3 regions of the Planococcus sp. 11815 genome follow, and region 3 is predicted to be linked to each of the others. Evidence: a T-box and tRNA genes for the amino acid it is inferred to sense, from the RefSeq annotation. Region 3 holds a T-box; the other regions hold tRNA genes.
The links. The T-box of region 3 lies ahead of M1Q06_RS07180 (valine--tRNA ligase). A T-box ahead of a tRNA ligase gene usually reads a tRNA of that ligase, here a tRNA-Val.

Region 1: it has a tRNA-Val gene. The T-box ahead of M1Q06_RS07180 (valine--tRNA ligase) is inferred to sense a tRNA for this amino acid. The anticodon was not compared.
Region 2: it has a tRNA-Val gene. The T-box ahead of M1Q06_RS07180 (valine--tRNA ligase) is inferred to sense a tRNA for this amino acid. The anticodon was not compared.

The regions. Positions count from the first base shown of each region.
Region 1 is NZ_CP096991.1:158,803-168,997, reverse strand. Features, by position in the region: gene M1Q06_RS00915 (LysR family transcriptional regulator) at 77-958, opposite strand; gene M1Q06_RS00910 (citrate synthase/methylcitrate synthase) at 1,062-2,141, shown strand; tRNA gene M1Q06_RS00905 (tRNA-Ala) at 2,204-2,276, opposite strand; tRNA gene M1Q06_RS00900 (tRNA-Lys) at 2,301-2,373, opposite strand; tRNA gene M1Q06_RS00895 (tRNA-Gln) at 2,385-2,459, opposite strand; tRNA gene M1Q06_RS00890 (tRNA-Tyr) at 2,474-2,557, opposite strand; tRNA gene M1Q06_RS00885 (tRNA-Val) at 2,588-2,663, opposite strand; tRNA gene M1Q06_RS00880 (tRNA-Glu) at 2,669-2,743, opposite strand; tRNA gene M1Q06_RS00875 (tRNA-Thr) at 2,802-2,874, opposite strand; rRNA gene rrf (5S ribosomal RNA) at 2,917-3,032, opposite strand; rRNA gene M1Q06_RS00865 (23S ribosomal RNA) at 3,097-6,028, opposite strand; rRNA gene M1Q06_RS00860 (16S ribosomal RNA) at 6,219-7,769, opposite strand; gene M1Q06_RS00855 (KinB-signaling pathway activation protein) at 8,147-8,827, opposite strand; gene M1Q06_RS00850 (Mrp/NBP35 family ATP-binding protein) at 8,975-10,048, opposite strand; gene M1Q06_RS00845 (VOC family protein) at 10,150-10,195, opposite strand, start outside.
Region 2 is NZ_CP096991.1:88,300-98,494, reverse strand. Features, by position in the region: gene M1Q06_RS00490 (protein arginine kinase) at 1-742, opposite strand, end outside; gene M1Q06_RS00485 (UvrB/UvrC motif-containing protein) at 732-1,265, opposite strand; gene M1Q06_RS00480 (CtsR family transcriptional regulator) at 1,262-1,747, opposite strand; gene M1Q06_RS00475 (hypothetical protein) at 1,887-2,132, opposite strand; rRNA gene rrf (5S ribosomal RNA) at 2,245-2,360, opposite strand; rRNA gene M1Q06_RS00465 (23S ribosomal RNA) at 2,421-5,353, opposite strand; tRNA gene M1Q06_RS00460 (tRNA-Ala) at 5,456-5,531, opposite strand; tRNA gene M1Q06_RS00455 (tRNA-Ile) at 5,544-5,620, opposite strand; rRNA gene M1Q06_RS00450 (16S ribosomal RNA) at 5,741-7,291, opposite strand; tRNA gene M1Q06_RS00445 (tRNA-Ala) at 7,451-7,526, opposite strand; tRNA gene M1Q06_RS00440 (tRNA-Pro) at 7,533-7,609, opposite strand; tRNA gene M1Q06_RS00435 (tRNA-Arg) at 7,635-7,711, opposite strand; tRNA gene M1Q06_RS00430 (tRNA-Leu) at 7,737-7,825, opposite strand; tRNA gene M1Q06_RS00425 (tRNA-Gly) at 7,849-7,923, opposite strand; tRNA gene M1Q06_RS00420 (tRNA-Leu) at 7,925-8,009, opposite strand; tRNA gene M1Q06_RS00415 (tRNA-Lys) at 8,031-8,106, opposite strand; tRNA gene M1Q06_RS00410 (tRNA-Thr) at 8,116-8,191, opposite strand; tRNA gene M1Q06_RS00405 (tRNA-Val) at 8,204-8,279, opposite strand; rRNA gene rrf (5S ribosomal RNA) at 8,288-8,403, opposite strand; rRNA gene M1Q06_RS00395 (23S ribosomal RNA) at 8,538-10,195, opposite strand, start outside.
Region 3 is NZ_CP096991.1:1,401,294-1,411,488, reverse strand. Features, by position in the region: gene M1Q06_RS07195 (bifunctional folylpolyglutamate synthase/dihydrofolate synthase) at 1-155, opposite strand, end outside; gene M1Q06_RS07190 (ATP-grasp domain-containing protein) at 229-1,092, shown strand; gene M1Q06_RS07185 (ATP-grasp domain-containing protein) at 1,089-1,883, shown strand; gene M1Q06_RS07180 (valine--tRNA ligase) at 2,222-4,855, opposite strand; T-box leader at 4,937-5,154, opposite strand; gene M1Q06_RS07175 (AbrB family transcriptional regulator) at 5,176-6,225, opposite strand; gene hemL (glutamate-1-semialdehyde 2,1-aminomutase) at 6,669-7,955, opposite strand; gene hemB (porphobilinogen synthase) at 7,957-8,937, opposite strand; gene M1Q06_RS07160 (uroporphyrinogen-III synthase) at 8,934-9,638, opposite strand; gene hemC (hydroxymethylbilane synthase) at 9,613-10,195, opposite strand, start outside.

The DNA of each region.
Region 1 (10,195 bases), 1.2 Mb from region 3:
CATCCCCTCCTTATCTGCAGTATACCAGTGCATCCGTCAAATTCGCCATTTTCAATAAAACTATCGCTTCTTCAACTCACCGGAAATAAACCGATTGCACACGGCTCAAAAAATCTTTCTCCAGTTCCCCCATGCTGAGGGACAGGAAATACGTCGCAACAGTGGGCAACGGGAACAAGTCAAAACGCGCTTCCATCAAACGCCCTTCAATCAGCTCACGGCGCACCATCGACTTCGGCAAAAATGAAACGCCGAGCCCTTCCTGGATAAACTTTTTCGCAATATAGGCCTGCGTCACTTTCATCGTACGGATGCCCGGCAGCTGCACGCGCAATTTCACCAGCAGCTCTTCCCAAAAAACGGGATGATGATGCGTGAAGATAAAGTTCCGCTGCAATACCTCTTCTCCCGAAACCACTGGGCCCCGTTCATCATCATAAGCATCCCTCGGCACAATGAGCAGTAAAGGATCTTCATAAACCACTTCATGGAGAATCACTCGTTTTACCGGCAGCAAAGCCGATATGCCAGCAGACACTTCCCCGCTCTCTACCAGTACTTCAATCGCTTCCGACTCTTCCACACGAATAACCAGCTCAAGGTCCGGATGTGCTTTCGTAAACGACTTTAGGATATATGGCAGCACCGTCTCTGCCATTAACGGAGAGATTGCGATGGTCCATTTTCGCCGGTAGCCTTGGGCAAATGATTGAAGCTCATCGGCTGTCGAATCGAATTTTTCTATCAATGTTTCTGTCTGCTGTTTAAAATGGCGCCCTTCCTCAGTTAACAACACACGGTTCTTGATGCGATCGAACAAGCGAATCCCCAAATACTCTTCCAATTGCCGAATATGCACCGTCACACTCGGCTGTGACAGCATCAAGCGTTCGGACGTCTTACGGAAATTCAAGGTTTCCGCAGCATCTGCAAAGGTTCTCAGCCATTGCATCTCCATTTCATATCTCCTTTCAATTAGTTTTTTTAATTATCTTAATTATAAATCTTTAATTTTCATAATTAAAGCTGCAACTTATACTTGAAAAAAAGGAGGAATTTCCATGTTTCAAAAAGGCCTTAAAGGCATTGTCGCCGTTCAAACTGCCATTGCATCTGTCGAAGGGGATAAGGGTGAACTCCGTTACCGTGGAAAATTGGTCAATGAAGTAATTGTAGGAAAAAACTTCGAACAAACAGCTTACTTTCTCTGGCATGGCCATCATGCTTCAAAAGAAGAACTCGCAAGCCTCACGGAACAATTAAAATCCTATCGTCGTTTGCCGAATTATCTCATGAGTATCACACAGGCCCTGCCAAAAGAGACTTCGTTGATGGACGGAATGCGGACCCTCGTCTCGGCTTATCAGCATGCCGAATTCAAAGAATTGGCGAGCCAACAGCAAGCCATTGCCCTTACTGCTGCACTTCCGGTAATGACGGCTCTTCTATACCGGCAAAGCACCGGACAGGAATTCGTCACGCCAAGAAGCGACCTGGGCCATACTGCAAACTATCTATGGATGATCAAAGGGCAAGTACCGACACACGCACAAACTGAAGCCTTGGAAACCTATTTGAACTTAACGATGGAACACGGCATGAATGCATCCACTTTTGCTGGCCGTGTCACCATTTCCACCGAATCCGACTTAAGCGCTGCCATCGTTTCTGCAATCGGTACGATGAAGGGTCCTTTACATGGAGGCGCTCCGTCCGGTGTGCTTGAATTGCTTGATGAAATCCAGTATCCCGAAAGGATTAATCCAGTCATTGAACAAAAACTGGCACAAGGTGAGAAAATCATGGGCTTCGGTCACCGTGTATATCGTACAGAAGATCCGCGCGCTATTCTGCTCCGTGAAAAATGCCAGCAGCTGCAGCAAGAAGACCCTTGGCTGAACCTTGCAGTCATAGCCGAAAATAAAATCACCCAATTGCTAAATGAACGAAAACCAGGACGTGCCCTTTATACCAATGTAGAATTTTATGCAGCAGCGATTATGAGGTCCATTCAAATGCCGCCTGAACTATTCACCCCAACCTTCAGCATCGCACGGATCGTCGGCTGGACTGCCCATGCCATCGAACAGCAGCACGATAACGTGATTTTCCGGCCACAATCGGAATATATCGGAAACTAAAAAAAGCCCGTATCCAATTGAATGGATACGGGCTTTTTACACATGGATTGCACATGGAACAATGGAGCCTAGGGGGCTCGAACCCCTGACCTCGACGCTGCCAGCGTCGCGCTCTCCCAGCTGAGCTAAGGCCCCGCGCGAAAAATGCGCAAAGATAAATGAGCCATGAAGGATTCGAACCTTCGACCCTCTGATTAAAAGTCAGATGCTCTACCAACTGAGCTAATGGCTCAAAATAAAAAATGGCTGGGGTACCTGGATTCGAACCAGGGCATGACGGGATCAAAACCCGTTGCCTTACCGCTTGGCTATACCCCAAAGCAATAAAAAACTGGTGGTGGGGGGCAGATTCGAACTGCCGAACCCGAAGGAGCGGATTTACAGTCCGCCGCGTTTAGCCACTTCGCTACCCCACCGTTATTCGATTAATAGCCTAAATGGATACATGGTGGAGGATGACGGGATCGAACCGCCGACCCTCTGCTTGTAAGGCAGATGCTCTCCCAGCTGAGCTAATCCTCCGTGAATGGTGACCCCTACGGGATTCGAACCCGTGTTACCGCCGTGAAAGGGCGGTGTCTTAACCGCTTGACCAAGGGGCCTTACAAAAAAATTATAAAGAAAACAGTTTCCGATGTAAAGAAACTTTAATGAATCAAAAGCTTCCAACCGGGTTCGAACCGGTGACCTCTTCCTTACCATGGAAGCACTCTACCTGCTGAGCTATGGAAGCAAGGTAAAAGGAAATCTCGGTACAAAGTAAAAAAAGATGATTGCCCAGCGACGTCCTACTCTCACAGGGGGAAACCCCCAACTACCATCGGCGCAAAAGAGCTTAACTTCCGTGTTCGGGATGGGAACGGGTGTGGCCTCTTTGCCATCATCACTGGACTCTTGAGCTTGTTCGCTCAAAACTGGATAAATCGACATTGTGGGAAACTTGCGTTTCAGTTTGTTGGTTAAGTCCTCGATCGATTAGTATTCGTCAGCTGCACGTGTCGCCACGCTTCCACCCCGAACCTATCTACCTCATCGTCTTTGAGGGATCTTACTTGCTTGCGCAATGGGAAATCTCATCTTGAGGGGGGCTTCGTGCTTAGATGCTTTCAGCACTTATCCCGGCCACACATAGCTACCCAGCGATGCTCTTGGCAGAACAACTGGTACACCAGCGGTGTGTCCATCCCGGTCCTCTCGTACTAAGGACAGCTCCTCTCAAATTTCCTGCGCCCGCGACGGATAGGGACCGAACTGTCTCACGACGTTCTGAACCCAGCTCGCGTACCGCTTTAATGGGCGAACAGCCCAACCCTTGGGACCGACTACAGCCCCAGGATGCGATGAGCCGACATCGAGGTGCCAAACCTCCCCGTCGATGTGGACTCTTGGGGGAGATAAGCCTGTTATCCCCGGGGTAGCTTTTATCCGTTGAGCGATGGCCCTTCCATGCGGAACCACCGGATCACTAAGTCCGTCTTTCGACCCTGCTCGACCTGTCCGTCTCGCAGTCAAGCTCCCTTGTGCCTTTACACTCTGCGAATGATTTCCAACCATTCTGAGGGAACCTTTGAGCGCCTCCGTTACTCTTTAGGAGGCGACCGCCCCAGTCAAACTGCCCGCCTGACACTGTCTCCCAAGCCGCTAAGGCTTGTGGGTTAGAAGTTCAATACAACCAGGGTAGTATCCCACCGACGCCTCCCCCGAAGCTGGCGCTCCGGGTTCTCTGGCTCCTACCTATCCTGTACAAGTTGCACCAAAATTCAATATCAGGCTACAGTAAAGCTCCACGGGGTCTTTCCGTCCTGTCGCGGGTAACCTGCATCTTCACAGGTACTATAATTTCACCGAGTCTCTCGTTGAGACAGTGCCCAGATCGTTACGCCTTTCGTGCGGGTCGGAACTTACCCGACAAGGAATTTCGCTACCTTAGGACCGTTATAGTTACGGCCGCCGTTTACTGGGGCTTCGGTTCGCACCTTCGCTTGCGCTAAGCACTCCCCTTAACCTTCCAGCACCGGGCAGGCGTCAGCCCCTATACGTCACCTTACGGTTTTGCAGAGACCTGTGTTTTTGCTAAACAGTCGCCTGGGCCTATTCACTGCGGCTCTCTCGGGCTATTCACCCTACCAGAGCACCCCTTCTCCCGAAGTTACGGGGTCATTTTGCCGAGTTCCTTAACGAGAGTTCACTCGCTCACCTTAGAATTCTCTTCTCGCCTACCTGTGTCGGTTTGCGGTACGGGCACCTCCCGCCTCGCTAGAGGCTTTTCTTGGCAGTGTGAAATCAGGGACTCTGAGGTTAAACCTCTTGCCATCACTGCTTGATGTACATAGAAACGGGATTTGCCTCGTTTCTCATCTCACAACTTGGACGTGCACAACCAACGGCACGCTCACCCTATCCTTCTGCGTCCCCCCATTACTCAAACGGCGGGGAGGTGGTACAGGAATATCAACCTGTTGTCCATCGTCTACGCCTATCGGCCTCGACTTAGGTCCCGACTAACCCTGAGCGGACGAGCCTTCCTCAGGAAACCTTAGGCATTCGGTGGACGGGATTCTCACCCGTCTTTCGTTACTCATACCGGCATTCTCACTTCTAAGCGCTCCACCAGTCCTTCCGGTCTGACTTCAACGCCCTTAGAACGCTCTCCTACCACGGACATCTACGATGTCCATCCACAGCTTCGGTAATCCGTTTAGCCCCGGTACATTTTCGGCGCAGTGTCACTCGACCAGTGAGCTATTACGCACTCTTTAAATGATGGCTGCTTCTAAGCCAACATCCTGGTTGTCTAAGCAACGCCACATCCTTTTCCACTTAACGGATATTTGGGGACCTTAGCTGGTGGTCTGGGCTGTTTCCCTCTTGACTACGGATCTTATCACTCGCAGTCTGACTCCCAAGCATAAATCACTGGCATTCGGAGTTTGTCTGAATTCGGTAACCCGGGATGGGCCCCTAGTCCAAACAGTGCTCTACCTCCAGGATTCTCTTCTTGAGGCTAGCCCTAAAGCTATTTCGGAGAGAACCAGCTATCTCCAGGTTCGATTGGAATTTCTCCGCTACCCACACCTCATCCCCGCACTTTTCAACGTGCGTGGGTTCGGGCCTCCAGTAAGTGTTACCTTACCTTCACCCTGGACATGGGTAGATCACCTGGTTTCGGGTCTACAACTGCATACTCACTCGCCCTATTCAGACTCGCTTTCGCTGCGGCTCCGGCTTCTCACCTTAACCTTGCATGCAATCGTAACTCGCCGGTTCATTCTACAAAAGGCACGCTATCACCCATTAACGGGCTCTAACTACTTGTAGGCACACGGTTTCAGGATCTATTTCACTCCCCTTCCGGGGTGCTTTTCACCTTTCCCTCACGGTACTGGTTCACTATCGGTCACTAGGGAGTATTTAGCCTTGGGAGATGGTCCTCCCGGATTCCGACGGAATTTCTCGTGTTCCGCCGTACTCAGGATCCACTCTGGAGGGAACGAACTTTCAGCTACGGGGCTATTACCCTATCTTGCGGACCGTTCCAGGTCGCTTCGCTTAATCCGTTCCTTTGTAACTCCGTATAGAGTGTCCTACAACCCCAGAAGGCAAGCCTTCTGGTTTGGGCTGATCCCGTTTCGCTCGCCGCTACTTGGGGAATCGCATTTGCTTTCTCTTCCTTCAGGTACTTAGATGTTTCAGTTCCCTGAGTCTGCCTTCTCATGTGCTATGTATTCACACATGGATACTGCTCCATTACGAACAGTGGGTTTCCCCATTCGGAAATCCCCGGATCCCAGCTCACTTACAGCTCCCCGAGGCATATCGGTGTTAGTGCCGTCCTTCTTCGGCTCCTAGTGCCAAGGCATCCACCGTGCGCCCTTATTAACTTAACCACTGAATGGTCAAAAAAAATAAGTTGATCGCAAAGCGATCACGCTACTTGATGCTTGTTTCTTAATCAATGTCGATCTATCCAGTTTTCAAAGAACAAGTTTGAAAGTCAATCCTTGCGGAGTGAACCTTCAAAACTGAACGCAAAACGTCAACCCGATTCGTGAGAATCGGTTCCGATATTATCCTTAGAAAGGAGGTGATCCAGCCGCACCTTCCGATACGGCTACCTTGTTACGACTTCACCCCAATCATCTGTCCCACCTTCGGCGGCTGGCTCCCGTAAGGGTTACCCCACCGACTTCGGGTGTTACAAACTCTCGTGGTGTGACGGGCGGTGTGTACAAGGCCCGGGAACGTATTCACCGCGGCATGCTGATCCGCGATTACTAGCGATTCCGGCTTCATGCAGGCGAGTTGCAGCCTGCAATCCGAACTGAGAACGGTTTTCTGGGATTGGCTCCCCCTCGCGGGTTTGCAGCCCTTTGTACCGTCCATTGTAGCACGTGTGTAGCCCAGGTCATAAGGGGCATGATGATTTGACGTCATCCCCACCTTCCTCCGGTTTGTCACCGGCAGTCACCTTAGAGTGCCCAACTGAATGCTGGCAACTAAGATCAAGGGTTGCGCTCGTTGCGGGACTTAACCCAACATCTCACGACACGAGCTGACGACAACCATGCACCACCTGTCACCGCTGTCCCCGAAGGGAAAGCCTAGTCTCCTAGGCGGTCAGCGGGATGTCAAGACCTGGTAAGGTTCTTCGCGTTGCTTCGAATTAAACCACATGCTCCACCGCTTGTGCGGGCCCCCGTCAATTCCTTTGAGTTTCAGCCTTGCGGCCGTACTCCCCAGGCGGAGTGCTTAATGCGTTAGCTGCAGCACTAAGGGGCGGAAACCCCCTAACACTTAGCACTCATCGTTTACGGCGTGGACTACCAGGGTATCTAATCCTGTTTGCTCCCCACGCTTTCGCGCCTCAGCGTCAGTTACAGACCAGAAAGTCGCCTTCGCCACTGGTGTTCCTCCACATCTCTACGCATTTCACCGCTACACGTGGAATTCCACTTTCCTCTTCTGCACTCAAGTCCCCCAGTTTCCAATGACCCTCCACGGTTGAGCCGTGGGCTTTCACATCAGACTTAAAGGACCGCCTGCGCGCGCTTTACGCCCAATAATTCCGGACAACGCTTGCCACCTACGTATTACCGCGGCTGCTGGCACGTAGTTAGCCGTGGCTTTCTGGTGAGGTACCGTCAAGGTACCAGTAGTTAGTTGGTACTTGTTCTTCCCTCACAACAGAGTTTTACGATCCGAAAACCTTCTTCACTCACGCGGCGTTGCTCCGTCAGACTTTCGTCCATTGCGGAAGATTCCCTACTGCTGCCTCCCGTAGGAGTCTGGGCCGTGTCTCAGTCCCAGTGTGGCCGATCACCCTCTCAGGTCGGCTACGCATCGTGGCCTTGGTGAGCCGTTACCTCACCAACTAGCTAATGCGCCGCGGGCCCATCCTGCAGTGACAGCCGAAACCGTCTTTCCGTGCAGCCCCATGAGAGGCCGCAAACTATTCGGTATTAGCACCGGTTTCCCGGAGTTATCCCGATCTGCAGGGCAGGTTGCCCACGTGTTACTCACCCGTCCGCCGCTAAGATAATGGAGCAAGCTCCACTATCTCCGCTCGACTTGCATGTATTAGGCACGCCGCCAGCGTTCGTCCTGAGCCAGGATCAAACTCTCCATTATAGAGTAGTATTGATTGCTCAATAGTTGCTGGCGTATCGCCGTCCCGAAAGACGCGCGATTCGCTTGATCTGCCGAAGCTGATCAGTACGTTTGCCGCGATCACTCGCGACTGTATTGTTGACGTTTTGCTGTTCAGTTTTCAAGGTTCATGTTTGCTGTCGTTCCTGACGACTTTTATTATATTAAAGCATGTTTAAATATATGTCAACGGATTTACCAAACTTTTTTCAAAAGAACTTTTCAGCTTCTTAAAATCTATTCAAAACATCCTCTAAACCCTATAGGTAAAGCGTTTCTTGCTGCAGACGAAAAAGTCATTTAAAACAAAAAATCCCGCTCCCTGCCCTAGAGGCAGAAAGCGGGACTTTTCTGAAAAATCATTTCTTTCCTTCAGCAGCCTGTGCTTTTCTCGCAGCCCGGCGAGCTTCAAGTTTCAAACGGTCCTCTTCAGACTTCTCGTTATACTTCGGCAAGGCAAGAAGTTGGTAAGCGTTCACTGCAAGCAATGGGAACAACAACAAGGTTACCCAGCTGTCTACATTACCCGCTCTTACCATTAAAGCCGGCAGCCATTCCAGTGTCGTAACGACAATCATGAAAAACAACGCTGAAATGAATGCTGACTTCGCTGTCCATTTCGCTTTGAAGTACGCTGTTGTGAGCGATACTGCCAATAAAATGAATAGCAGTGTTCCATAAAGGAATCCTTGCCCGCCCGTCTCGACGTTCGGCAGGAAACGGAACACAATCAAGTCGAAGATGACGATGGCGATGATCAAGAGCTGTACCCAATTCCATAGCCGCAGCGAGCGGAACATATTATGGCCGAACTGGTGAATCGTCAAATAGGCGAAGAAGCCCATCTGCGCAATCAAGCTCATGGTGAGTCCGACGACAATCATCCAGACAAAGCCCGCGATGAATTCTCCCCATTGCCCATTCCGTGCAGCTTCGGCGAAGACATCGTTCCAGCGGATGAAAATTCCGAGAAGCCCGGTAATCCCTCCGCCTATCAATAATGCAGTCAATGCAAACTTAACCCAATTTCGTATAGTCACGTATATTGCCTCCGTTAATTTAAAGTTCCTTTCGATTGTATCAACAAACCCTTCTATCTGCAGGAGGAGTTGTGAACAAACCTTGAAAGTCTTTTACTGCCTATATAAAAATCCGGAAACCGAAAGCCGGTTTCCGGATAGTATGTTTTATTGCTTGTTCTCTTTATTCGCGAATTGCTGGAGGACTTGTTGGGCAATCTCTCCATAAATCTTTCCGGTTGGGTGATCTTCTGCGTAGACAGATGGAGCGAAATCATTTTCATCCCAGTCCGGCTGGCCAAGCGGAATCTGTCCGAGCAATGGAGATTGTAATTCTTCAGCGAGCTTTGCCCCGCCGCCTTTTCCGAAGATGTATTCTTTTTTGCCGGATCCTTGGCTTTCAAACCACGACATGTTCTCGACGACTCCCAATACTTCGTGATTGGTTTGCAAAGCCATCGCTCCTGCACGTGCTGCTACAAATGCTGCGGTTGGATGCGGCGTTGTGACGACAATTTCTTTAGAAGCAGGAAGCATTTGGTGGATATCGAGTGCGACATCCCCTGTCCCTGGCGGCAAGTCCAATAGTAGGTAATCAAGATCTCCCCACTCCACATCGCGGAAGAACTGGTCCAAAACTTTCCCGAGCATTGGGCCACGCCATACGACAGGCATATTGTCTTCGACGAAGAAGCCCATGGAAATCACTTTGACGCCGAAGCGCTCGACCGGGATGATCGTATCGCCACGGACAACCGGTGCTTTATCGATGCCCATCATGTCCGGCACACTGAAGCCGTAGATATCTGCGTCAACGAGCCCAACTTTTTTGCCTGCACGCGCAAGCGCAATCGCCAAGTTGACGGAAACGGTCGATTTCCCGACGCCGCCTTTACCGCTGGCGATAGAGATGAATTCCACTTTGTTCAATGGAGACAATAAGTCTTGTGCTTCAGACTCATTCGCGGTCCCGCGGAACTGTGCCAATGCTTCTGGCGGCAATTCTTCGAAACGGATGCCGACAGAGTCAGCGCCAACTCCCTTGATGGCATCGACCACTTTCATCTGAAGCTGCATTTGTTCCGGCGTGTTCGTTTTGGCGATGGCCAATTTCACACTGACGTATTTTTTCTCTTCTTTGATTTTTACCGACAAGATGCCGTTTGTTTCCGACAGGGTTCTATGTAAAAACGGATCTTCTAGAGCTCCGACTGCTTCTCGCACTTGTGTTTCACTTAACATTCCACTACACTCCTTATCACTTTTGCTACAGTCCAGTATAACATAGTGAAAGCGTTTTTAAATCCATTCAGGCTTTTCGCTGCGTGGCATCTTCTATGCCTCTATTCATTGCGGTCGAAGTCGAGCATGTCGTGTGCATCAAATGTG
Region 2 (10,195 bases), 1.3 Mb from region 3:
TCTGCTCGGTCATGTTTTGCAAATCCTGCAAAATCTCATACTCCGATTTCCCCAATGTTACTTGGTTAGAAATCTGGTATACATTACCAAGCGCTTCACTTCCTTCTCCGTAAATCCCTCTAACAACCATCCCCAGACGGGATATAGCCGGGATGATCCGGTTGATTTGATGGGACATCGTTAAAGCTGGCAAATGAAGCATGACAGAAGCACGCATTCCTGTACCGGTGTTTGTAGGGCAACTGGTCAAATAACCAAATTTCTCATGAAAAGCGTATGAAAGATTTTCTTCCAAAAGCGAATCCATTTTATTCGCTATGTCATATGCTTCCTGCAAATGAAAGCCTGACTGCAAACTTTGAATCCGCATATGATCTTCTTCATTGACCATAATGCTAAGCTCTTCTTCATCCGATAATAATACGGCACTGGAATGCTGACTGTTCGCTAAATAAGGGCTAATTAAATGTTTTTCTACCAACACTTCACGCTGCAGGTCATTTAATTCCTCAATATTGATATGAGTAAACCCGTATCCAACTTCCTTTCCCTTATCCAGTAATACCGAGGAAACGGCTTTATCAACTTTCAACGCCTCATCCTCGGAAAATGCATATGGAAATTTAAACTCGTCTAAATTCCGTGCCAATCGGATTCTCGTACTCATAGCTATATCAACATGTTCACCGTTATTAGCCATCCAACTGCTCGCACGGGGTTGAAGGAAACGGTCAATCGCCAACGTCCCCACCTCCTTCAAGCTTTTCATTCAAGGCCTTTACTTGATCTCGTAGCCTTGCAGCTTCTTCAAAGTTCTCATCTTGTATCGCAGCCTGCATTTGCTTTCTCAATTCTTCAATTTCTTTTTTAATTTTCAACGTCGTTCCATAAGAAGCAGGAATCTTCCCTGTGTGTTCTGTATTTCCATTTTGCACTCGTTTCAAAATCTCAATTAACTGAGGTGAGAAAGTGCTATAACACTCAGCACAGCCGAATTTACCAAGACTCAAAAACTTTTGGAAAGTAAATCCACAAGACGGGCAAGCTGGAACTTCCTTTCTTACAGGACTCACAGCGGCTTGCTGCTTCGGAAACCAATTAGCTAATAGATTATGGATCGCCATTGGGTCTTGGTCAAAAGAAAAACTGATATTATGATTTTCTGCCGCGCAAACGTGACAGAGGTGTCTTTCTGTTAAATGGCCCTGCTGGTTTTGCTTCACGATGACTGTAGCTGGCCGTTCTCCACATTGTTCACAAATCACTTGATCACTCCTTGCCCGTTCGACTCATATTGAATAGTAAACAGCATTGCCACTAGAATCCGCGCTCGTACTTCATCTCGTACAGGAAGAGGCAGCCCGAGAGTAGAACGATCAATGGCACTCAAAATCAATTTAGCTTCACGCTTTGATATAACATCTTCACTTAAAAGCCTCCACACAATATCTTCGGCCATGGTTTGTGAAGCACCAGTTTCAAGCCTATTAATAATTTGAGCAATTAAATCTGACTTCTTATGAAGGCGTACTTTCTTAATACGAATATATCCTCCGCCACCACGCTTACTTTCAACTAAGTATCCACGATCTAATGTGAATCTGGTATTTATCACATAATTAATTTGGGATGGAACACATTGAAATTTCTCAGCAACCTCACTTCGTTTAATTTCAATATGATCCTTACCGCTTATTTCGATAATCTCTTTTAAATAACCTTCAATTATATCTGAAATATTCCGCATCGCTTTCACCTCTTTAGCGTTTAAATGCGCTAATGATTGACTTTGACTATATTTGACTTAATTATACATAAGCGTTTTACGGATATCAAATACTTAGTTTGAGATAGAAAAAGTCTCGGGTAGAATATCCCGAGACTCCTCATTCTTCGTCCATCATCCGTTTCATAAAATCTTTAGTATGACTAGATACCGAACGAGTTTTTTCTTCGACATACTTGGTTCTCCAACGGGTGCCTTCTTGCCAAACTTCTACTATATCCCCTTTATTTACATCATGAGTAAAATCTGCAATGGGGTAAGTATATTGTTCAGCAGAATCTTTTAATGAAACTAATAATGCTGTTCTTTTCTCGACCGTTTTCACTTTGTAATAACCAGCTTTCATAAGTTTTCACCTCAGTTCTTTTTTCCCTTTATACTATATTTTCAATCCTTTTTTTAATTTGAAATACAAAAAAGACCGCTACCGGAATGAACCGGTAACGGCCTTTCTACTTGCCCAGCGACGTCCTACTCTCACAGGGGGAAACCCCCAACTACCATCGGCGCAAAAGAGCTTAACTTCCGTGTTCGGGATGGGAACGGGTGTGGCCTCTTTGCCATCATCACTGGACTCTTGAGCTTGTTCGCTCAAAACTGGATAAATCGACATTGGAAACGCATGTTCAGTTTGTTGGTTAAGTCCTCGATCGATTAGTATTCGTCAGCTGCACGTGTCGCCACGCTTCCACCCCGAACCTATCTACCTCATCGTCTTTGAGGGATCTTACTTGCTTGCGCAATGGGAAATCTCATCTTGAGGGGGGCTTCGTGCTTAGATGCTTTCAGCACTTATCCCGGCCACACATAGCTACCCAGCGATGCTCTTGGCAGAACAACTGGTACACCAGCGGTGTGTCCATCCCGGTCCTCTCGTACTAAGGACAGCTCCTCTCAAATTTCCTGCGCCCGCGACGGATAGGGACCGAACTGTCTCACGACGTTCTGAACCCAGCTCGCGTACCGCTTTAATGGGCGAACAGCCCAACCCTTGGGACCGACTACAGCCCCAGGATGCGATGAGCCGACATCGAGGTGCCAAACCTCCCCGTCGATGTGGACTCTTGGGGGAGATAAGCCTGTTATCCCCGGGGTAGCTTTTATCCGTTGAGCGATGGCCCTTCCATGCGGAACCACCGGATCACTAAGTCCGTCTTTCGACCCTGCTCGACCTGTCCGTCTCGCAGTCAAGCTCCCTTGTGCCTTTACACTCTGCGAATGATTTCCAACCATTCTGAGGGAACCTTTGAGCGCCTCCGTTACTCTTTAGGAGGCGACCGCCCCAGTCAAACTGCCCGCCTGACACTGTCTCCCAAGCCGCTAAGGCTTGTGGGTTAGAAGTTCAATACAACCAGGGTAGTATCCCACCGACGCCTCCCCCGAAGCTGGCGCTCCGGGTTCTCTGGCTCCTACCTATCCTGTACAAGTTGCACCAAAATTCAATATCAGGCTACAGTAAAGCTCCACGGGGTCTTTCCGTCCTGTCGCGGGTAACCTGCATCTTCACAGGTACTATAATTTCACCGAGTCTCTCGTTGAGACAGTGCCCAGATCGTTACGCCTTTCGTGCGGGTCGGAACTTACCCGACAAGGAATTTCGCTACCTTAGGACCGTTATAGTTACGGCCGCCGTTTACTGGGGCTTCGGTTCGCACCTTCGCTTGCGCTAAGCACTCCCCTTAACCTTCCAGCACCGGGCAGGCGTCAGCCCCTATACGTCACCTTACGGTTTTGCAGAGACCTGTGTTTTTGCTAAACAGTCGCCTGGGCCTATTCACTGCGGCTCTCTCGGGCTTTAACACCCTACCAGAGCACCCCTTCTCCCGAAGTTACGGGGTCATTTTGCCGAGTTCCTTAACGAGAGTTCACTCGCTCACCTTAGAATTCTCTTCTCGCCTACCTGTGTCGGTTTGCGGTACGGGCACCTCCCGCCTCGCTAGAGGCTTTTCTTGGCAGTGTGAAATCAGGGACTCTGAGGTTAAACCTCTTGCCATCACTGCTTGATGTACATAGAAACGGGATTTGCCTCGTTTCTCATCTCACAACTTGGACGTGCACAACCAACGGCACGCTCACCCTATCCTTCTGCGTCCCCCCATTACTCAAACGGCGGGGAGGTGGTACAGGAATATCAACCTGTTGTCCATCGTCTACGCCTATCGGCCTCGACTTAGGTCCCGACTAACCCTGAGCGGACGAGCCTTCCTCAGGAAACCTTAGGCATTCGGTGGACGGGATTCTCACCCGTCTTTCGTTACTCATACCGGCATTCTCACTTCTAAGCGCTCCACCAGTCCTTCCGGTCTGACTTCAACGCCCTTAGAACGCTCTCCTACCACGGACATCTACGATGTCCATCCACAGCTTCGGTAATCCGTTTAGCCCCGGTACATTTTCGGCGCAGTGTCACTCGACCAGTGAGCTATTACGCACTCTTTAAATGATGGCTGCTTCTAAGCCAACATCCTGGTTGTCTAAGCAACGCCACATCCTTTTCCACTTAACGGATATTTGGGGACCTTAGCTGGTGGTCTGGGCTGTTTCCCTCTTGACTACGGATCTTATCACTCGCAGTCTGACTCCCAAGCATAAATCACTGGCATTCGGAGTTTGTCTGAATTCGGTAACCCGGGATGGGCCCCTAGTCCAAACAGTGCTCTACCTCCAGGATTCTCTTCTTGAGGCTAGCCCTAAAGCTATTTCGGAGAGAACCAGCTATCTCCAGGTTCGATTGGAATTTCTCCGCTACCCACACCTCATCCCCGCACTTTTCAACGTGCGTGGGTTCGGGCCTCCAGTAAGTGTTACCTTACCTTCACCCTGGACATGGGTAGATCACCTGGTTTCGGGTCTACAACTGCATACTCACTCGCCCTATTCAGACTCGCTTTCGCTGCGGCTCCGGCTTCTCACCTTAACCTTGCATGCAATCGTAACTCGCCGGTTCATTCTACAAAAGGCACGCTATCACCCATTAACGGGCTCTAACTACTTGTAGGCACACGGTTTCAGGATCTATTTCACTCCCCTTCCGGGGTGCTTTTCACCTTTCCCTCACGGTACTGGTTCACTATCGGTCACTAGGGAGTATTTAGCCTTGGGAGATGGTCCTCCCGGATTCCGACGGAATTTCTCGTGTTCCGCCGTACTCAGGATCCACTCTGGAGGGAACGAACTTTCAGCTACGGGGCTATTACCCTGTCTTGCGGACCGTTCCAGGTCGCTTCGCTTAATCCGTTCCTTTGTAACTCCGTATAGAGTGTCCTACAACCCCAGAAGGCAAGCCTTCTGGTTTGGGCTGATCCCGTTTCGCTCGCCGCTACTTGGGGAATCGCATTTGCTTTCTCTTCCTTCAGGTACTTAGATGTTTCAGTTCCCTGAGTCTGCCTTCTCATGTGCTATGTATTCACACATGGATACTGCTCCATTACGAACAGTGGGTTTCCCCATTCGGAAATCCCCGGATCACAGCTCACTTACAGCTCCCCGAGGCATATCGGTGTTAGTGCCGTCCTTCTTCGGCTCCTAGTGCCAAGGCATCCACCGTGCGCCCTTATTAACTTAACCACTGAATGGTCAAAAAAAATAAGTTGATCGCAAAGCGATCACGCTACTTGATGCTTGTTTCTTAATCAATGTCGATCTATCCAGTTTTCAAAGAACAAGTATTGGTGGAGCCTAGCGGGATCGAACCGCTGACCTCCTGCGTGCAAGGCAGGCGCTCTCCCAGCTGAGCTAAGGCCCCTAAGAGGAAATATGGTGGGCCTAAGTGGACTCGAACCACCGACCTCACGCTTATCAGGCGTGCGCTCTAACCAGCTGAGCTATAGGCCCTCTTGAGAAATCATCTATTATATAGAAGAAACACAAATCAACAGAGTTGATTCCTGAACCTTCAAAACTGAACGCAAAACGTCAACCCGATCCGAAGATCGGTTCCGATATTATCCTTAGAAAGGAGGTGATCCAGCCGCACCTTCCGATACGGCTACCTTGTTACGACTTCACCCCAATCATCTGTCCCACCTTCGGCGGCTGGCTCCCGTAAGGGTTACCCCACCGACTTCGGGTGTTACAAACTCTCGTGGTGTGACGGGCGGTGTGTACAAGGCCCGGGAACGTATTCACCGCGGCATGCTGATCCGCGATTACTAGCGATTCCGGCTTCATGCAGGCGAGTTGCAGCCTGCAATCCGAACTGAGAACGGTTTTCTGGGATTGGCTCCCCCTCGCGGGTTTGCAGCCCTTTGTACCGTCCATTGTAGCACGTGTGTAGCCCAGGTCATAAGGGGCATGATGATTTGACGTCATCCCCACCTTCCTCCGGTTTGTCACCGGCAGTCACCTTAGAGTGCCCAACTGAATGCTGGCAACTAAGATCAAGGGTTGCGCTCGTTGCGGGACTTAACCCAACATCTCACGACACGAGCTGACGACAACCATGCACCACCTGTCACCGCTGTCCCCGAAGGGAAAGCCTAGTCTCCTAGGCGGTCAGCGGGATGTCAAGACCTGGTAAGGTTCTTCGCGTTGCTTCGAATTAAACCACATGCTCCACCGCTTGTGCGGGCCCCCGTCAATTCCTTTGAGTTTCAGCCTTGCGGCCGTACTCCCCAGGCGGAGTGCTTAATGCGTTAGCTGCAGCACTAAGGGGCGGAAACCCCCTAACACTTAGCACTCATCGTTTACGGCGTGGACTACCAGGGTATCTAATCCTGTTTGCTCCCCACGCTTTCGCGCCTCAGCGTCAGTTACAGACCAGAAAGTCGCCTTCGCCACTGGTGTTCCTCCACATCTCTACGCATTTCACCGCTACACGTGGAATTCCACTTTCCTCTTCTGCACTCAAGTCCCCCAGTTTCCAATGACCCTCCACGGTTGAGCCGTGGGCTTTCACATCAGACTTAAAGGACCGCCTGCGCGCGCTTTACGCCCAATAATTCCGGACAACGCTTGCCACCTACGTATTACCGCGGCTGCTGGCACGTAGTTAGCCGTGGCTTTCTGGTGAGGTACCGTCAAGGTACCAGTAGTTACTTGGTACTTGTTCTTCCCTCACAACAGAGTTTTACGATCCGAAAACCTTCTTCACTCACGCGGCGTTGCTCCGTCAGACTTTCGTCCATTGCGGAAGATTCCCTACTGCTGCCTCCCGTAGGAGTCTGGGCCGTGTCTCAGTCCCAGTGTGGCCGATCACCCTCTCAGGTCGGCTACGCATCGTGGCCTTGGTGAGCCGTTACCTCACCAACTAGCTAATGCGCCGCGGGCCCATCCTGCAGTGACAGCCGAAACCGTCTTTCCGTGCAGCCTCATGAGAGGCCGCAAACTATTCGGTATTAGCACCGGTTTCCCGGAGTTATCCCGATCTGCAGGGCAGGTTGCCCACGTGTTACTCACCCGTCCGCCGCTAAGATAATGGAGCAAGCTCCACTATCTCCGCTCGACTTGCATGTATTAGGCACGCCGCCAGCGTTCGTCCTGAGCCAGGATCAAACTCTCCATTATAGAGTAGTATTGATTGCTCAATAGTTGCTGGCGTATCGCCGTCCCGAAAGACGCGCGATTCGCTTGATCTGCCGAAGCTGATCAGTACGTTTGCCGCGATCACTCGCGACTGTATTGTTGACGTTTTGCTGTTCAGTTTTCAAGGTTCAATGGAATAAATGGTGGAGCCTAGCGGGATCGAACCGCTGACCTCCTGCGTGCAAGGCAGGCGCTCTCCCAGCTGAGCTAAGGCCCCATAAAGTGGTCGGGAAGACAGGATTCGAACCTGCGACCCCTTGGTCCCAAACCAAGTGCTCTACCAAGCTGAGCTACTTCCCGACTAAATAGGATGATGACAAAAATATGGCGCGCCCGAGAGGACTCGAACCTCTAACCGCTTGATTCGTAGTCAAGTACTCTATCCAATTGAGCTACGGGCGCATAATATAAAATTTGATAAAACAGTTGGTGCCGAGGACCGGAATCGAACCGGTACGGTAGTCACCTACCGCAGGATTTTAAGTCCTGTGCGTCTGCCAGTTCCGCCACCCCGGCGGGGCATTGGACAGATAAAAAATTGGAGCGGAAGACGGGGGTCGAACCCGCGACCTCCACCTTGGCAAGGTGGCGTTCTACCACTGAACTACTTCCGCTTGGTGCGGGTGAAGGGAGTCGAACCCCCACGCCCGAAGGCGCTAGATCCTAAGTCTAGTGCGTCTGCCAGTTCCGCCACACCCGCGTGGCAATTATGAAATTAAAATGGTGAGCCATGAAGGATTCGAACCTTCGACCCTCTGATTAAAAGTCAGATGCTCTACCAACTGAGCTAATGGCTCAAACATGAGTGGTGCCGGAGAAAGGACTTGAACCCTCAACCTACTGATTACAAGTCAGTTGCTCTACCAGTTGAGCTACTCCGGCATGGAGTGAAAATGGTGGAGGATGACGGGATCGAACCGCCGACCCTCTGCTTGTAAGGCAGATGCTCTCCCAGCTGAGCTAATCCTCCGTATGTATGCCCAGCGACGTCCTACTCTCACAGGGGGAAACCCCCAACTACCATCGGCGCAAAAGAGCTTAACTTCCGTGTTCGGGATGGGAACGGGTGTGGCCTCTTTGCCATCATCACTGGACTATAAGGTTTTTGAAAGACAAGTCTTATTATACCAACTCTGGCGAGTTTTACAAGTCTTTTTTTGCCCGGAGACAAAAATTCTTGTTCTTTCAAAACCGGATAAATCGACATTGGAAACGCATGTTCAGTTTGTTGGTTAAGTCCTCGATCGATTAGTATTCGTCAGCTGCACGTGTCGCCACGCTTCCACCCCGAACCTATCTACCTCATCGTCTTTGAGGGATCTTACTTGCTTGCGCAATGGGAAATCTCATCTTGAGGGGGGCTTCGTGCTTAGATGCTTTCAGCACTTATCCCGGCCACACATAGCTACCCAGCGATGCTCTTGGCAGAACAACTGGTACACCAGCGGTGTGTCCATCCCGGTCCTCTCGTACTAAGGACAGCTCCTCTCAAATTTCCTGCGCCCGCGACGGATAGGGACCGAACTGTCTCACGACGTTCTGAACCCAGCTCGCGTACCGCTTTAATGGGCGAACAGCCCAACCCTTGGGACCGACTACAGCCCCAGGATGCGATGAGCCGACATCGAGGTGCCAAACCTCCCCGTCGATGTGGACTCTTGGGGGAGATAAGCCTGTTATCCCCGGGGTAGCTTTTATCCGTTGAGCGATGGCCCTTCCATGCGGAACCACCGGATCACTAAGTCCGTCTTTCGACCCTGCTCGACCTGTCCGTCTCGCAGTCAAGCTCCCTTGTGCCTTTACACTCTGCGAATGATTTCCAACCATTCTGAGGGAACCTTTGAGCGCCTCCGTTACTCTTTAGGAGGCGACCGCCCCAGTCAAACTGCCCGCCTGACACTGTCTCCCAAGCCGCTAAGGCTTGTGGGTTAGAAGTTCAATACAACCAGGGTAGTATCCCACCGACGCCTCCCCCGAAGCTGGCGCTCCGGGTTCTCTGGCTCCTACCTATCCTGTACAAGTTGCACCAAAATTCAATATCAGGCTACAGTAAAGCTCCACGGGGTCTTTCCGTCCTGTCGCGGGTAACCTGCATCTTCACAGGTACTATAATTTCACCGAGTCTCTCGTTGAGACAGTGCCCAGATCGTTACGCCTTTCGTGCGGGTCGGAACTTACCCGACAAGGAATTTCGCTACCTTAGGACCGTTATAGTTACGGCCGCCGTTTACTGGGGCTTCGGTTCGCACCTTCGCTTGCGCTAAGCACTCCCCTTAACCTTCCAGCACCGGGCAGGCGTCAGCCCCTATACGTCACCTTACGGTTTTGCAGAGACCTGTGTTTTTGCTAAACAGTCGCCTGGGCCTATTCACTGCGGCTCTCTCGGGCTTTAACACCCTACCAGAGCACCCCTTCTCCCGAAGTTACGGGGTCATTTTGCCGAGTTCCTTAACGAGAGTTCACTCGCTCACCTTAGAATTCTCTTCTCGCCTACCTGTGTCGGTTTGCGGTACGGGCACCTCCCGCCTCGCTAGAGGCTTTTCTTGGCAGTGTGAAATCAGGGACTCTGAGGTTAAACCTCTTGCCATCACTGCTTGATGTACATAGAAACGGGATTTGCCTCGTTTCTCATCTCACAACTTGGACGTGCACAACCAACGGCACGCTCACCCTATCCTTCTGCGTCCCCCCATTACTCAAACGGCGGGGAGGTGGTACAGGAATATCAACCTGTTGTCCATCGTCTACGCCTATCGGCCTCGACTTAGGTCCCGACTAACCCTGAGCGGACGAGCCTTCCTCAGGAAACCTTAGGCATTCGGTGGACGGGATTCTCACCCGTCTTTCGTTACTCATACCGGCATTCTCACTTCTAAGCGCTCCACC
Region 3 (10,195 bases):
TTGCCATTCGTGCCGGCAATATGGATAAACGGCAGTCCTTTATGCGGGTTGCCCAATTCGAAAAGCGCTGCTTCCATCGTTTCTAGGCCAGGCTTGATCGATGCGTCCGACCGGATGCCCCATTTTTCCTTATAAGGATCGAGTCCTGTAATCATTTTAAAAACCTCTTTCCATTAGTAAACGTGATACACTTTTTACGTATGAGTATATCATGAAGGTGGAATGGAAATGCTGAGTTGTTGGGTTATCTATAACGGAAGCCTCGTTTCCGATAAATTTCAAGACCAGGCGCAATTGATGGCTGAAGCCGCTGAGCGCCAGGGCATCCAAGTATCAATCAAGAAAAATTACGAAATCCAAATGTCGCTCTCTGCACAGCAAGAGTTTCCCGATTTTGCGGTGCTGCTCGACAAAGACATTTTGCTCGGCTATTTCCTGAAAAGCCGGAGCGTTCCCGTTTACAACGATCCGGCGATCATCGACTTATGCGATAACAAAGCCACGCAATACATACGTCTGGCAGAACGAAAGATTCCGATGCCAAAGACGATCGTCGCACCGAAAGTGTATCCGAACTTCACAATCCAAGGTTCCGGTTATTACGAAGGCGTCTTGGATCAACTCGGCTTGCCGATGATCATCAAGGAAGGACACGGGTCGTTCGGCATGAAAGTGTATTTGATTGAAACGGAAGAACAGTTTTATGAGAAAGTCGAAAGCCTGTCGGGTATCGATTACGTGTTCCAGGAGTTCATCTCAGAAAGCCGCGGACGCGACATCCGCGTCAATATCGTCGGCGGAAAGATCGTTGCCGCGATGAAACGACAGTCCGACACCGATTTCCGCGCGAATATCACAAACGGCGGGCGTGCCTTCCCAGTTGAACTGAGCGAACAGCAACAGCAGCTCGCTTTGGAGGCGGCTGAAGCTGTCGGTGCTGTATTTGCCGGCGTCGATTTATTGTATGGACCAGACGGCCAGACGCTCGTCTGTGAAGTCAACGCCGCTGCGCATATCCGCAATATCCTCAATGTGACGGGCGTCAACGTGGCGGATGCGATGATCCGCTATATCATGGAGGATTTGTCATGATTGTTTTGTATGAATCAATGGCTGCGCAGCACAATCAAGGATTCATCAATGAATTGAAGCGCTTTTCTTCGATTGAATTACTGACCTGGGATGATTGGAGCGAGCAAGGTTTGGAACAATTAGTCCAGCGCGTCTATGGCCAATCAGTGTTTTTTCGTGTGCGCCAGCCACATGCTGCCCGTTTATTGGAAGACCGGGGCGTACGTCTCATCAACCGCGCTGAAGTGAACCGTATCGCCAACGATAAATGGCAGAGCTATCAATTGTTTCAGCTGCTCGGAGTGCCGGTGATCCCGACACAAAAAACGCAGCTCGCTCTCCCGTATATCGCCAAAACCGCAAACGGTCATGGCGGCATGGAAGTGTGGCTCGTTGAATCGGAACAAGATTTGCCGGATACCGAAACCACTCTCCTCTACCAACCAGTGGTCCCCCACACGGCGGATGTCCGGGCGTACGTTATCGACAAGGAAATCGTCGGTGCGGTCAAACGCAGCGCCACTGATTCATTCAAAGCGAATTATTCGCTCGGCGCTACCGCTGAACGCTTTGAGCTGACAGCCGTACAGCGGCAAGATATTAAAAAAATTGCCAAGGCATTGGAAAGTGATTATATCGGTATCGATTTTTTGCTGTTGGAAGACGGCCGCCATCTGTTCAACGAACTCGAAGACCCAGTCGGCGCCCGCTCCTTTTATCAAACTCACGACGACAATATCGCCGAACTTTTGGCAAAACATTTCACGAAATTGGATCAAAATTATCCATTCCGTGACAGCGACCGGAACTAAATGAGGTTATTACCCAGTTATGAATTGAACTAGGATCATTTTTCCGACATTCAAAATCAATGACCTATCTAAGTATTTGGAGAAGCGTTCGCTCGTAAACCCTTCTGCTCAATAATGCTACGCATTACTTTCGCAAAGATAAGGTCTCCCGTAGGTCGACCTTATCTTTCCAGTGGATCAGCGAGACGACCGAGACCCCGCAGGCCACAGTGGCGGCTGAGGAGGCTTGGGCGCGAGCCCAGGGAAAGCGAGTGATAAGCTTCGGAAAACACGGCTTCCTAGCTTTCTTGACAAGCTGAAAAAAGCGATTCCCATTTAAAGGGAGTCGCTTTTTGCTATTACAGATTCTTCAATTCTTCCATGCGTTTTTCAACGGTCGCGTGCTTCTCGAGGTAATCCGCTTCTTTCTTGCGTTCCTCTGCCACTACCGCTTCCGGTGCTTTCGACACAAAGCGTTCGTTCGACAACTTGCCTTGGACGAGCTTGACTTCTTTCGCCCATTTATCGAGTTCTTTTTGCAGGCGTTTCAACTCTTCTTCGATGTCGATCAAGCCTTCGAGCGGCATGAACAATTCCGCTCCGGACACGACCGCTGACATCGATTTCTCTGGTGCTTCGATGTTGTGGCCGATCGTCAACGTCTCCGGGTTGCAGAAACGTTCGATATACGCTGCGTTTTCTTCGAGCACCGATAAAGTTGTTTCGTCTTTCGCGCTGATCGTCATCGGCACTTTCTTGCTCATCGGCGTCTGGACTTCGGCACGGATTGTGCGGACCGAACGGATAACGTCCATCAATAGCTTCATGCTGTCAGCTTTCTTGTTGTCGCTAAGTTCAGCGTTCACTGTCGGCCAAGCCGCAATCGTGATCGATTCGCCTTCTGTCGGCAAGTTCTGCCAGATTTCTTCCGTGATAAACGGCATGAACGGGTGAAGCAAGCGCATCGTGTTATCGAGCACATAAGCGAGAACGGAACGCGTCATCGCTTTCGCTTGTTCATCTTCCCCGTACAATGGCAATTTCGCCATTTCGATGTACCAGTCACAGAAATCATCCCAGATGAAGTTATAAAGCAGGCGCCCGACTTCCCCGAACTCGTAGCGTTCCGCAAGGCCTGTCACTTGCTCGATCGTTTCGTTGAGGCGCGTCAAGATCCATGTGTCCGCCACGGATTTCTCGCCAGACAAATCGATATCTTTGTGCTCCATGCCTTCCATGTTCATCATCGCAAAGCGCGAGGCGTTCCATATTTTATTGGCAAAGTTCCAAACCGATTCGACTTTGTCATTCGAGTAGCGCAAGTCCTGTCCTGGAGATGATGCCGTTGCCAGGAAGTAGCGCAGGGAATCTGCGCCGTATTCTGCGATAACGTCCATCGGGTCGACGCCGTTGCCCAGAGATTTCGACATTTTGCGGCCTTCTGCATCCCGTACAAGGCCGTGGATGAGCACGTCTTTGAACGGTTTCTCGCCAGTGAATTCAAGCGCCTGGAAAATCATGCGCGATACCCAGAAATTGATGATGTCATAGCCCGTCACGAGTGCATCGGTCGGGTAGTAACGGCTCAATTCATCATTTTCTTCCGGCCAGCCGAGTGTCGAAAATGGCCATAGTGCGGATGAGAACCACGTATCAAGAACATCTTCATCTTGCGTCCAGTTTTCCGCATCAGCCGGTGCCTCGTGGCCGACATAGATTTCACCGGTTTCGTTATGGTACCAAGCCGGGATCTGATGGCCCCACCACAATTGACGCGAGATGCACCAATCGCGGATGTTTTCCATCCAGTGCAAATAAGTTTTTTCGAAACGGTCCGGCACGAAATTGACGCCGTCGTCGCTCTTTTGGCTATCGACCGCTTTTTTGGCGAGTGGCTGCATGTCGACGAACCATTGCGTCGACAGATACGGTTCGACGACCGCACCGCTGCGCTCGGAATGCCCGACCGAGTGAAGGTGGTCTTCAATTTTAAATAGCACGTCCATGTCCTGTAAATCTTTTATGATCGCTTTGCGGCATTCAAAGCGGTCCATGCCTTCATATTTTCCGGCGTTTTCGTTCATCGATCCGTCTTCGTGCATGATGAGAACGCGTTCTAAATTATGGCGATTGCCGATTTCGAAGTCGTTCGGGTCATGGGCAGGCGTGATTTTCACGGCGCCGCTTCCAAATTCGCGATCCACGTAATCGTCGGCAACAATTTCAATTTCACGGCCGATGATTGGCAAGATGACCTTTTTGCCGATCAAATGCTGATAGCGTTCATCTCTCGGGTGGACCGCGACTGCCGTATCGCCGAGCATCGTCTCAGGGCGAGTCGTCGCGATTTCGATATGACCGGAACCATCAGCCAGCGGATAGCGCATATGATAGAACGCACCTTGTACGTCTTTGTAGATAACTTCGATATCCGAGATCGCCGTTTTTGTTGCCGGGTCCCAGTTGATGATGTATTTGCCGCGGTAAATCAATTTTTTCTCGTACAGTTTCACGAATACTTCACGCACCGCTTTTGACAAGCCTTCGTCCAATGTGAAACGCTCGCGTGAATAATCGAGGCCTAGGCCAAGCATCGACCATTGCTGGCGGATATGTCCAGCGTATTCTTCTTTCCATTTCCACGATTCTTCAAGGAACGCTTCGCGGCCCATATCGTGGCGTGAACGGCCTTCTTCTTTCAGCTTGCCTTCGACTTTCGCCTGTGTCGCGATGCCGGCATGGTCCATACCAGGAAGCCACAAGGCGTCATAGCCCTGCATGCGCTTCATGCGCGTCATGATGTCTTGCAAAGTCGTATCCCACGCATGCCCTAAGTGAAGTTTGCCCGTGACGTTTGGCGGCGGGATAACGATCGTATACGGCGTTTTGCCGCTTTCCGGTTTCGCTTCGAAGAATTTATTGTCCACCCACCAGTCGTAACGCCCTTGTTCGATTGCTTGCGGTTCGTATTTCGTTGATAATTGCTTGCTCATCCAAATTCCTCCTCTTGGCCAACATTCGGCTCTGTTTACTGTCGAACTTGAAAATGAATACAAAAAAACTCCTGTCGTCTCGTAAAGGACGAAGGAGTTTTTCGCGGTACCACCTTTATACACAGGCAGAATTCGCCTGGCTCTCAAGTTCGATAACGGATTCGCATCCGGTTCCCGCTACTCATTTCACGGCAACTGCTCCGAGGTGACATTCAAATGCGGAACATGAAAGCCTCTCACCACTCGGCTCCCTCTCTGAAATGTCCCGGACACTTTACTATCCTCATCAACGCATCAATATCCTGTTAAGCTTATTGTACTCAATAGCCTGATTTAGCGTCAAGCTTTTTCACGTAGTGAGACACGAGCGGCGCCGCAACGAGCAGGATAAAGAACAGCCGGAATAGATGGAAGCTCGTCACCAGCGGCACATCGGCTCCTGCCTCGAGCGCGGTAATCGTCATCTCCGCCATGCCGCCCGGGGCTGCACTCAAGAAAAAGTCGAGGAATAGATACTCCGGCAATAGCAGTTCCAATCCGTAGGCAAGACCTGCTGAAAACGCGATGAGCAGTATGGTATTGAGGAGCACCGCCCCTGCAATCCGCCCGTCCAAGGAATCGCCGAGCTTTTCCATCGACAAGCCGAGATGCGTCCCGATCAACACTTGCGCGATGACGACGACAAGACTCGGCAGATCGACCAAATCACTACCTGTCAAAGTCTGGACGACCGCCATCGCAAGAACCGGCGCCATCAATTCACGCGCTGGAAAAGAAATGCGCTTCATGATCCAGTACAATACATAGCCGAAGACGAGCGCGATACCGAATGCATATGGTGAGAAACGGAAGCCTGCCTCCACGATATCACCAGGCGCACGGCCCGACAGCAATCCTGCTGCGAGCGGCACGGTGAAGACAATGAGCAGGATGCGGAAGGTCTGCATGACCGACACGATCGTTACATTAGCGGATTTCACTTCTTCAGAAATGAGCACCATCTGCGACAAGCCGCCCGGCATCGAGCCAAGCAAGGCCGTCGACATCGTCACGCGCGTCATGCGCTGGAATAACAAGCCGAGCCCTAAGGAAAATGCGACGACCGCGATGGTCATGATGAACATATATGGCAGATCCGCCGCCATCAACAATACAGACTCCTGCGTAAAAGCTGCGCCGATCTGGACGCCGAGCAACAAAAGCCCGAGCGTCCGGAACACTTTCGGCCAGTGGAACTTCATATCGGTCACTTGACGCAAAATAAGAAAAGCCGCCATCGGGCCTAATAGCCAAGGCAGGAACAAGCCGGTCAAGCTGAACAAAAAGCCAGCGCCAAGCGCGATGGCCAAAGTTATAAGAAAACTTTTCAATGCGTTACCAACTTTCACTAATTAAAATTACCATTAGTTTTATATTACCAGACTATTAGATAGAAAATGAACTTTTCAAAAATATGGAAGCGTATTAGATTTGAGAATATCGATTGAAGCAACTCCGAATCAGCTTTTTTATCATGGTATGTACGTAATAAAATTAAACTCTGAATAAAACAACGATATGGTTTATTTTACATAGAGAGATGGAGCGGAAGGGGCCGACTCCTGGAGGAATAGCGAGACAATTGAGACCCTGCAGGAACGTAGTGACGAAGCGGCTCAATGCGAGCCCTCCGGAAAGCGTGCCCCTGAAGCGTAATCTCCAAACCCCACACTCTCTATTATTAATGCACAAGCCATGATTAAAATTTAACTCAACTACAAAAAAACGCCCCCAAAAGCCATTCATAATGGCCTTCAAGGACGGTTTGTTTCATTTATCTCGCTAGTTTCGCAAACACATTATGGAATGCTTGCACTGTGCGTTCGATATGTTCAGGTGTATGGGCAGTCGAAAGGAACATGCCTTCAAACTGGGATGGTGGCAAGTAAATGCCTTCTTCCGCCATCAAACGATAATACTCCGCAAACAATTCGAGGTCGGAACTCGAAGCCGTTTCAAAGTTCGTCACTTCCTCATTCGTGAAGAAGAAGCCGATCATCGAGCCTGCACGGTTGACCGTATGCGGGATATTGTATTTTTCAGCCGCTTCGCGGAAACCTTTTTCGAGCTGGTCACCACGTTCAACGAATGTTTCGTAGCTCGCTTCGTTCAAGCGCGACAAAGTCTCAAAGCCTGCACGCATCGCGAGCGGGTTTCCGGACAGTGTGCCCGCCTGGTAGATCGAGCCGCTCGGTGCGACTTGCTCCATGATTTCGCGCTTGCCGCCGAATGCGCCGACAGGCAAGCCGCCGCCGATGACTTTGCCGAGGCATGTCATGTCCGGCGTGACACTGTAATGGCCTTGTGCACAATTATAGCCGACGCGGAAGCCAGTCATGACTTCATCAAAGATCAAAACGGTGCCGTTTTCATGCGTCAAGTTGCGCAGCTCTTGAAGGAATCCTTCGGCTGGCGGGACGACACCCATATTGCCGGCAACCGGCTCGACGATCACAGCCGCCAAGTCATCGCCGAATTCCTGGAATGCTAGACGCACGCTTTCCAAATCGTTATAAGGAACCGTGATCGTGTTTTTTGCCACAGATTCAGGAACGCCTGGTGAATCCGGCAAGCCGAGTGTCGCAACGCCAGATCCTGCTTTGATCAATAGACTATCGCCGTGGCCATGGTAACAGCCTTCGAATTTCAAGATTTTGTTGCGGCCAGTATAGCCACGTGACACGCGCAATGCGCTCATCGTCGCTTCTGTACCGGACGATACCATACGGACCATTTCAATTGACGGCACGCGCTCTTGGACGAGTTTTGCCATATCGTTTTCAAGGGTCGTTGGTGTGCCAAATGAAGTGCCAAGTGTTGCCTGTTCCTGGATGGCTTTCACCACTTCAGGATGGGCATGGCCCAGAATCAGCGGGCCCCAAGACAAGACGTAATCGATATACGTATTGCCGTCGACGTCCGTAATGGTCGCGCCGCTGCCGGATTGCATGAAAATCGGGTCCATATTGACCGATTTAAATGCTCGCACCGGGCTGTTGACGCCGCCTGGCATCAATGTTTTCGCTTCTTCGAATGCTTGTTTAGAGTGTTCGTATCCCATCTTATTTCCCCTCCAGCCAGCGTACCGCGTCTTTTGCGTGGTACGACATCAGAATATCTGCGCCCGCACGTTTCATGCTGAGCAAAGTTTCAAGGACGATTTTCTCTTCATCGACCCACCCGTTTAGTGCGGCTGCTTTAACCATTGCGTATTCGCCGGACACATTGTAAGCGACGATGGGGATGTCAAAGTTATCACGTACTTCGCGGATGATATCAAGATAAGACAATGCCGGTTTGACGATCATGAAATCTGCGCCTTCATTGACGTCAGATGACGCTTCACGAAGTGCTTCCATGCGGTTTGCAGGGTCCATTTGGTAGGTTTTGCGGTCGCCAAATTGAGGCGTAGAATGCGCCGCTTCGCGGAACGGGCCGTAGTAAGCGGAAGCATATTTCACGCCGTATGACATGATCGGAATATGGCTGAATCCGGCTTCATCAAGACCGTAGCGGATTGCCGCAACAAACCCGTCCATCATGTTCGATGGCGCGATGATGTCTGCCCCTGCTTTCGCTTGGGATACCGCAGTGCGTGCCAACAAGTCGAGCGACTCGTCATTCAAGATGACGCCGTCTTCGATAACGCCGCAATGGCCATGGTCAGTATATTGACATAGGCACGTATCGGCGATAACAACGAGTTCCGGATGGCGCTGTTTGGCAAAACGAATCGCTTCTTGTGTAATCGCGTGGTCATGATAAGCTTGCGAACCGACCGGGTCTTTGTCTTTCGGAACACCGAAAAGAATGACGGACGGAATGCCGAGCTCGACCACTTCATCCAATTCTTCGCCAAGGCGGTCGATTGAAAAATGATAAACGCCTGGCATTGAGGAGATTTCTTTTTTATAGTCTTCTCCTTCCACAACAAAAATCGGATAAATGAAATCCTCTTTTTGAACAGAAGTTTCACGGACCATTGCACGAAGATTCGCAGAACCGCGCAAACGGCGGTGGCGATCGAATTTCAAATCTTTCATAAGTTGCAACTTCCTTTCGCTATTGTCTGGATGATTTCAAGATACGTATAAGTTTCAGGGCGGAAATGAACTTCTCCCCCTGCTTCTTTAATCGCTCGTTCGGTGATGTGCCCAATCGCGGCAGTCTTGATGTCCTTGAAATTTCCGCCCGCATCCGTGTAAGCGGAAACTGCTGAAGGGCTGGCGAAAATAATCGTGACATCTGACATCCCGGCGAGCGCTTGTGCATTGCTGCTCTTTTTGACGGTATCGTAGACGGTCCATTCATCGATCGCAAGCGGCATCGACAAAATCGTGTCTTTGGCGAGTGCCCCCCGGACAAACAAACAGCGTTCCTTGCCGGCGATGTCCGGAAATTCCCGAACAAAGACATCGGCACTGAACGTTGATGGGATGAAGTCGACCGTATAGCCGTGTTCTTCTAGCATTTCAGCGGTCTTGTCGCCGACAGCCGCTATTTTCGCGTTCGTTTCGGGATGCAGTTTGCAAAAAGCTTCTGCGCTATTGCGGCTCGTGAAAATAAGCCAGCCGTAGCGCCCGAAATCAGGCGCATCCGTTTTTCGAAGCACCGTTTCGATCAACGGAAAATATTCCACTTGCGCCCCGTTCTGCAGCGCCAGCTCTGCCGCTTCTTTCGGCAGCCGGCTGCCGGTAAAAATGATGACCGGTTTTTTCTTACACATTGCTTTCGGCGATGACACGCTGGATCAAATCATATCCGCCTTGTGCACTGATTTTTTCAGCTACGATACGGCCCGCTTCAATCGGGTCTTTGCCGGCCGCTGATTCTTTATACACTTGGTCGCCTTCTGGAGCTGAGATTAATCCTGTGAACGAAATTTCATCACCTGAAACCGTTGCGTATCCCGCAATCGGCACTTGGCAGCTGCCGTTCATGTCTTTCAGAAATTTACGTTCCGCCGTGACGGCAAGTTCTGTTTTTTTATCGTTCACTTTTGCGAGTTCCGCAAGAAGCTCTTCATCGTCTTCACGGCATTCGATAGCCAGTGCGCCTTGGCCGATCGCCGGCAGGCAGTCTTCTGTATCCATGAATTCAGTGACGATGTCATCGCCCCAGCCCATGCGTTTCAATCCGGCTGCTGCCAAGATGATGGCATCGAAATCCCCTGCATGGAGCTTCGCGAGGCGTGTATCGATATTTCCGCGAATCCACTGGACATCGAGGTCCGGGCGTAGTAAAAGAAGCTGCGAGCTCCGGCGTAAGCTGCTTGTGCCTACTACAGCGCCGACTGGCAGA